Regions from separate parts of the Brevibacterium sp. CSND-B09 genome, predicted to be linked through region 1. Evidence: riboswitches for the same ligand, from Rfam matches in the RefSeq annotation. Region 1 holds a riboswitch; each other region holds the start of a gene.
What was found. A riboswitch is a leader RNA that binds a small molecule or an ion and turns the genes downstream of it on or off. The one in region 1 is predicted to bind thiamine pyrophosphate.
Positions count from the first base shown of each region.

Region 1 (2,260 bases):
ACACCGCTCATCGCTCGGCTCGAGACGCTCTTGGCCGACCTCGGCATCGAGATCGCCGGCGTCGAGTTCATCGAGACCGCCGAAGGCCGTCAGGTCGTCTACGACATCAACACGAACACGAACTACAACCCGTCCGTCGAGTCCGCCGAACAGTCGGCAGGTCGTCAGCCTGCCGCGGACCGTATCGCCGATTTCATCGCCGGCACCCTCGCCGAGGCGGCCCCACCGTCCGTGCCGCTCGCCGGGTCCGCAGCCCGGTGAGGTCCCGGGACACGGTCCTACGACACCTGCTGGCTGAGCTCCGCGCAGTCCGGCCGGGACAACGTGCGCTCATTGCCCTCGATGGGGTCGATGGGGCCGGGAAGACGATGCTCGCCCGCGAACTCGTGAATTTGGCCAAGACCGCTGCGGACGTTCCTGGTCATGATTCCGACCGCCGGGTCACCGCCATCAGCATCGACGGGTTCCACCACCCTCGGTCGATCCGCTACGCCCAAGGCAAGGGGCCAGACACGTTCTATCGCCGTTCCTATGACTACGGAGCATTCGTCGAGTCCGTCGTCGAACCATTTCGACGAGGCGGCTCGATCGTTCCAGCTGTGTGGGACGTCGACGAAGATCGGCCGCTTGCGCCGGAACCTCGGAGCCTGCCGAGCGACTGCGTCCTCCTGGTCGAGGGAATCTTCCTCCACCGTCCCGAGCTGGTGGATCTCTGGGATGCGAGTGTGTGGGTCGATGTTCCGTTTGAAGTCTCGGTCCCACGGGGAAACGACCGGTTTGCCGGAGCCTTCGATGCCGATCCCGAGGCCACATCGAATCGTCGCTACGTCGGTGGTCAACGTCTCTACTTCGCCGAGGCCGCTCCTTGGGAACACGCCACATGGGTGCTCGACAATCGCAATCTGGAACGGCCGACCCTGATCCGCCGGTCCGGGCCCGACCGGCCCTGATCTGCCAGCCCTGGCCCGTTCGCTCTGACAGCACACCTTATCCCGATGATAGTGTCGAAGTGCTGCAGGGGAGCGCCGAAAGGACCGGCGCTGAGAGTGCGCATGCAGACCCTTTGAACCTGATCCGGTGAGCACCGGCGGAGGGAGTGGACAAGCAATGACCACCACAGATTTCGACACATCGATCACCGTGGACGCCGACGGAGCGGTATCAGCACTGGTGAGTTCGACCAGCTGGCAGTGGACGGAAGCCGTCGAACACCGGTTCGTCCGGGAGCTCTTCGCCGGCAGCATCGACGACGCAGTGATGCGCGACTATCTGGTGCAGGACTATCAGTTCTTCGAGTCGTTTCTGTCGATGCTCGGCGCGTGCGTGGCCCACGCCGATGAACTCGAGGCGAAGCTGCGGTTCGCCCGACAGCTGGGAATGCTCGTCGCCGATGAGGACACCTATTTCGTCGACTCCTTCGCCGAATTGGGAGTCGATACAGCCGATTATCTCCACCCGGAGCTGACCGCCCCGACGGTTGGGTTCCGCGATCTCATGGACTCGTCAGTCGCTTCGGCGTCGTATCCGCAGCTGCTCGTCGTCCTCGTTGTCGCCGAATGGCTCTATCTCGACTGGGCCGAGTCCCGGAAGGACATGCCGCCGCGACATATTCACCGAGGCTGGATCGATCTCCACCGAGGCGAGGCCTTTCACGGGTGGGTGCAGTTCCTCGTCGACGAACTCGAACGCGTCTTCCCCTCCGGCGACGCCGAAGCCGCCGAGTCCCTGACCCGCGTGTGGCGGCACGCCGTCGATCTCGAATGCGCTTTCTTCGACAACGTGTACGACAACTGAGCCGCCAGGGAACGCACACCGCAGCCGTCCATCTCACTGACCTAGACTGGCCACATGAGCACAGGTGTTGATGCAGTCGTCATCGGATCCGGCCCGAACGGCATGGCCGCCGCCGTCACCATGGCCCGTGCCGGGCTGAGCGTCGAAGTTTACGAGGCTCAGCCGACGATCGGCGGCGGCGCCCGCACTCTCGACCTCGGTCTGGCCCCCGGCGTCACTCATGACATCTGCTCGGCCGTCCACCCACTGGCCATCGCCAGCCCCTTCTTCGTCGACTTCGACCTGCGTGCCCGCGGCCTCGAGTTCACCACCCCCGAGATCTCCTACGCCCAGCCCCTCGACGGCAAACCCGCTGCGCTGGCCTTCCACGATCTCGAAAGGACGGTCGACCACCTCGGCGCGGCAGGACCGGAATGGCGGCGTTTCTTCGCTCCGCTGCTCGACCGGGTCGATGACGCGATCTGGC
Region 1 covers NZ_JBREGI010000001.1:1,099,253-1,101,512, forward strand. Annotated here, with positions in the region: gene ACU4IU_RS05235 (ATP-grasp domain-containing protein) at 1-261, shown strand, start outside; gene ACU4IU_RS05240 (uridine kinase) at 369-950, shown strand; TPP riboswitch at 1,007-1,113, shown strand; gene ACU4IU_RS05245 (TenA family protein) at 1,108-1,794, shown strand; gene ACU4IU_RS05250 (phytoene desaturase family protein) at 1,849-2,260, shown strand, end outside.

Region 2 (2,260 bases), 350 kb from region 1:
CTGCACGGTGAGCACGGCATCGCGGACCTCGGCGGCCGAGGCGGGATCGATATTGGCCGTCGGTTCGTCGAGGACGATGACCTCCGGGGCCATCGCATGGATCCCGGCCAGAGCCAGCCGCTGCTTCTGCCCACCGGACAGAGCGGCACTCGGATGCTCCGGCGGCAGATCGAGTCCCAGCGCCTGCAGGGACTCGGAGACCTGAGCGTCGATTGTCTCGGACGGGAGTCCGAGGTTCTCCATCCCGAACGCCACATCATCACCGATGCGGGAGAAGATCACCTGAGAATCGGGATCTTGGAGGACCAGCCCGGTGCTGCCTCGGCGGGGATCCGGTTTCTCACCGCCGACGAGGAGTTCACCGGTGGCCTCACCCGATTCCTCGGGCAGGACACCGGCGACGGCGTGGAGGAACGTCGATTTGCCGGCCCCGGAGGCACCGAGCAGCAGCACCTTCTCTCCGGCCGCGATCTGCAGATCGAGCGGACCGACAGCCGGCCGGTCACGGTCGGTGTGCGACCACGAGAAGCCGGCGGCCGTGATCGGCAGCGCCATCAGCGCAGACGGCCGGAGGCGAAGGAGCTCAGAGCACCCGTGGCCGCGATCGCCCGGTAGGCGAACCAGGCGCCGATCCCGGAGATGACGAGGCCGGAGACGATCGCGCAGACTGCGTAGATCGCCTGGAAGCCGAACTGCCATTCGGCGTTGTACATGATGTTCTCGCTCACTGCCATGAACGCAGCCGCCAGCATGCCCGATGCGGCGGTGACCCACAGGGTGAAGCGCTTGTAGCCGAAGGCGGCGAAGACGAGTTCGGCACCGAGGCCCTGCAGCAGACCCGAGAGCAGGACGGTTGCTCCGAAGTGAGAGCCGAGGACGGCTTCGACGATGGCGGCGATGAGTTCGCACAGGAGCGCGGCACCGGGTTTGCGGATGATGGCACCGGCGAGCGGACCGGCCAGCACCCAGAGTCCTGCGATGAGACCGATCGACGGCGGGAATGCCTGGAAGGCGAGTTCGAGGACCTTCCAGCTCAGCGCCAACACCCAGAACACAAGCCCCACGGCAATGCCGAGAACGGCGGTGGTGACATAGTCGACCACCCGCCACTGTTTGGATTTCGGCGCCGCGGTGAAGGCGCGTGAAGAGGTGGGGGTGGTGCTCGGCGTAGTGGTATTCGGCATTGTGCCTCCTCATTTCAAGGAGGGGTGAAGAGTCTCGACTTCCTTCGGCGGTGCTAACCGCATCAGGTTCGAGGGTCTGCAGCTTCTTCTGCACTCTCAGCGCCCCTGACGGCGCTCCCCTGTCGTAGCCACCACTGTACAACAGGGGAGCGGGGCAGCGACCGGGATCCGTGGCGACGCGGAGGCCGGGGGCGGTCATCGAGGATTCACTTCCCGTTCCCATTCCCGTCGATGGGCCTCGAACAACCGGACACTACTGGTCAGTAGGAATGGGCGGGTGAATACGCATCGACTGAAGAGACCGCTCAGTGCCCTGTCCGCCGCCACCCTGCTCGCCGCTCTGGTGGCGGCCCCGGTGCCTGTGCGTGCCGAACCATCTCTCGGTTCCGGAGGGTCGACCGCGACCCAGGGCGCGAAGGCCGACTCTGCTCAGACTCCGAGCCCTGACCGGACGGATTCGCCCGCCGAGGCGGACGCGGGGAGCGAGGCGATCACCGATACCGTGTTGCAGGTTGGGGCCGACTCCACGGCGCGCAACCTCTCGTGGATGAGCGAGAGTGCCGGTGGGGGAGAGGTCCGGTGGGCACCGGCTAGTGAGGTCGACGGCGGAAAGCTCCCCGCCGATGCTGACAAGGCTGAGACCACGGACTCGGGCCTTGCCACCGACCTCAAGCGTCACTTCAACCATGCGAGCATGACTAACCTGGAACCCGACACCGAATACGCCTACCAGGTCGGCAGCGAAGAGGACGGGTACACCGAGGTGCAGCAGTTCACCACAGGGTCTGCTGGAGGAGACGACGAATTCCTCGTCTTCGGCGACCCCCAGGTCGGTGCCGGAGGCGGGGATCCCGACGACGCTGCCGGTTGGGACCGGACCCTGTCCTCGGCGGCGGCCACTGCTGACGACCCGAGCTTCTTCTACTCGCTGGGAGACCAGGTCAACTCCGCCGGCAACCAGGAGCAGTACGCGCAGTACCTGGCACCGGAAGCGACCCGCACGATCCCGCAAGCGACGACGATCGGCAACCACGATGTGTCTTCGAAAGCCTACGAGCAGCACTTCAACCGACCCA
Region 2 covers NZ_JBREGI010000001.1:746,979-749,238, reverse strand. Annotated here, with positions in the region: gene ACU4IU_RS03685 (ABC transporter ATP-binding protein) at 1-555, opposite strand, end outside; gene ACU4IU_RS03680 (ECF transporter S component) at 555-1,184, opposite strand; TPP riboswitch at 1,207-1,315, opposite strand; gene ACU4IU_RS03675 (fibronectin type III domain-containing protein) at 1,462-2,260, shown strand, end outside.
Region 2: it holds a riboswitch for thiamine pyrophosphate, as region 1 does, so the genes downstream of both, ACU4IU_RS03680 (ECF transporter S component) here and ACU4IU_RS05245 (TenA family protein) in region 1, are expected to answer to the same signal.

Region 3 (2,260 bases), 820 kb from region 1:
GGGCGAGCTCGGCACCGAGCCTGCCGCCGAACGGGGCCAAGAGGATGCCGTGGCGGAAATACCCGGTGCTCACGATGCAGCCGGGATCGATGCGGCCGATCATCGGCAGGTCGTCCGGAGAACCGGGCCGGGCACGGGTGGTGATATCGGTGATCTCCGCGTCGAGGATGCCCGGGACCAGTCGCTGCCCGTCGGCGAGCAGCCGGTGAATCGCCCCGGCCGGGGTGCCGGAGAGTCCGTCCTCACGCGAACTGGCACCGAGCACGATCTCGCCGTCCGGGCGAGGAACCAGGTAGACGGGGCGACCATTGACCAGCCCGCGGATGGTGCGGCTCAGCAGCGGAGTCGCCTTCGCGGAGGCGCGCAGTCGCAGAACATCACCCCAGACCTCACGCAGAGGCAGCTGCGGGGCACCGACGATCGCGGACACAGCGCTGCCGGCGCAGATGATCACCTGATCGGCCTCCAGTCGACGGCCGTCGCCCAGAGCGACTCCCACAGTCGTATCGCCGTCCTTGATCAGTTTTACCGCCCGCTGCCGAACGAAGCGCGCTGAGTCAGCGGACAGGACAGTCAGCAGTGCGGCAGTGATCCGACGGGGGTCGATCGAGTGATCGCCTGGAATGTGCACGGCCCCGGCCACGGCAGGCGACAACGACGGCTCAATCCGGCGGGCAGCACTGCCCGTGATGAGGTCGGTGGCGAAACCGGATCGCGATTGTGCATCGCGCAGCTCCCGCAGAGCCTGCAGGTCCGCTCGGTCACCGGCGCACACCAATGTTCCGGCATCCGAGAAACCGAGATCGCTGCCGGCAGCGATCGTCACCTCGGCGGAGAACTGAGGATACATCCGCGCGGAGGCCCGCATCAGCGGATACAGGGGAGTCTGCCCCCAGACCACCTCGGCGGCGGGGGCGAGCATCCCTGCGGCAGCATGGCTCGCACCCTGGGCGGGCGCAGGATCGATGATGGTGACTTCGGCACCGAGTCGGCGCAGATACCAGGCCGTGGACAGGCCGATGATCCCGGCGCCGACGACAATGACTCTCACAGCTTCTCCCTCCGGCGGCATGATCCGCATCAGGTCTGACGGTCGGCTCTTACGCCCTCTCAGCCTCGTTGGGAGGCTCCCGCGAACTCCTCTACTCTATGACCATGACCACACAGATGCCACCGCGCACCGCAGCGCGGCAGACGAAGAGAGCCTGGAGAGAGGCCCGACTGGCAGAGGCGAAGCTCTACCTGTGCACCGATGCCCGGACCGTTCAAGGTGACCTCGCCGAGTTCCTCGATGCCGCCTACCGTGGGGGTGTCGACATCATCCAACTGAGGGACAAGAGCCTCGAGGCTCGCGCCGAGATCGCGGCCTTGGAGGTCCTCAAGGATGCTGCCACTCGTCACGACAAGCTCTTCTCCGTCAATGACCGTGCCGACGTCGCGCTCCTCACCGACGCCGACGTCTTCCACGTCGGTCAAGGCGACCTCACCAGTGCTCAGGCCAGGGCTGTGCTCGGACCCGATGTCATCCTCGGCCGCTCGACCCATTCCCTCGAGCAGGCGCTCGCCGCCGAGGCGGACCCGGAGACCGACTATTTCTGTGTCGGGCCGGTCTGGGAGACCCCGACGAAGCCAGGCCGCGCCTCTGTGGGGACGGCGCTGCTGACCGCCACCGCCGCCGAGGCGGCCAAACCGTGGTTCGCGATCGGCGGTATCGCGACCGGGGAGAGGCTGGACGCGATCCGGCAGGCGGGCGCGAGGCGTACCGTCGTCGTCCGTGCGATAGCCTCGGCTGAGGATCCCGCTGCGGCCGCGCGGGAGCTCAAGGAGGAGTTGGAATGACCCAAGCAGCTGACAGAGCATCCGACGGAATCGGTGCTGGCGCTGACCTGTCGATTCTCATCGCCGGGGCGGGGGCGACCGGCGGAGCGTTCGGCACCTATCTGCAGGAGGCCGGACGCGATGTCACTTTCCTGCTCCGGCAGGCACGGGCGGAGACGGTCCGCGCGGAGGGACTGCGCTTCACTGCACCCGGTGATGATCGGACGAATCAGGTCGATGTCATCACCGCTGAGGAACTCACAGCCGCATCACGAACCTTCGACCTCGTCATCGTCGCGGTCAAAGCGGGTGGACTCGACTCGGTCATCGCCGATATCGGACCGGCTGTGGGCGAGCAGACGACGATCATTCCGTTCCTCAACGGCATGGCTCAGATCGAGAAGCTGCAGAGCAGATACCCCGGACAGGTGCTCGGAGGGTT
Region 3 covers NZ_JBREGI010000001.1:276,150-278,409, reverse strand. Annotated here, with positions in the region: gene thiO (glycine oxidase ThiO) at 1-1,051, opposite strand, end outside; TPP riboswitch at 1,041-1,144, opposite strand; gene thiE (thiamine phosphate synthase) at 1,156-1,839, shown strand; gene ACU4IU_RS01435 (ketopantoate reductase family protein) at 1,836-2,260, shown strand, end outside.
Region 3: it holds a riboswitch for thiamine pyrophosphate, as region 1 does, so the genes downstream of both, thiO (glycine oxidase ThiO) here and ACU4IU_RS05245 (TenA family protein) in region 1, are expected to answer to the same signal.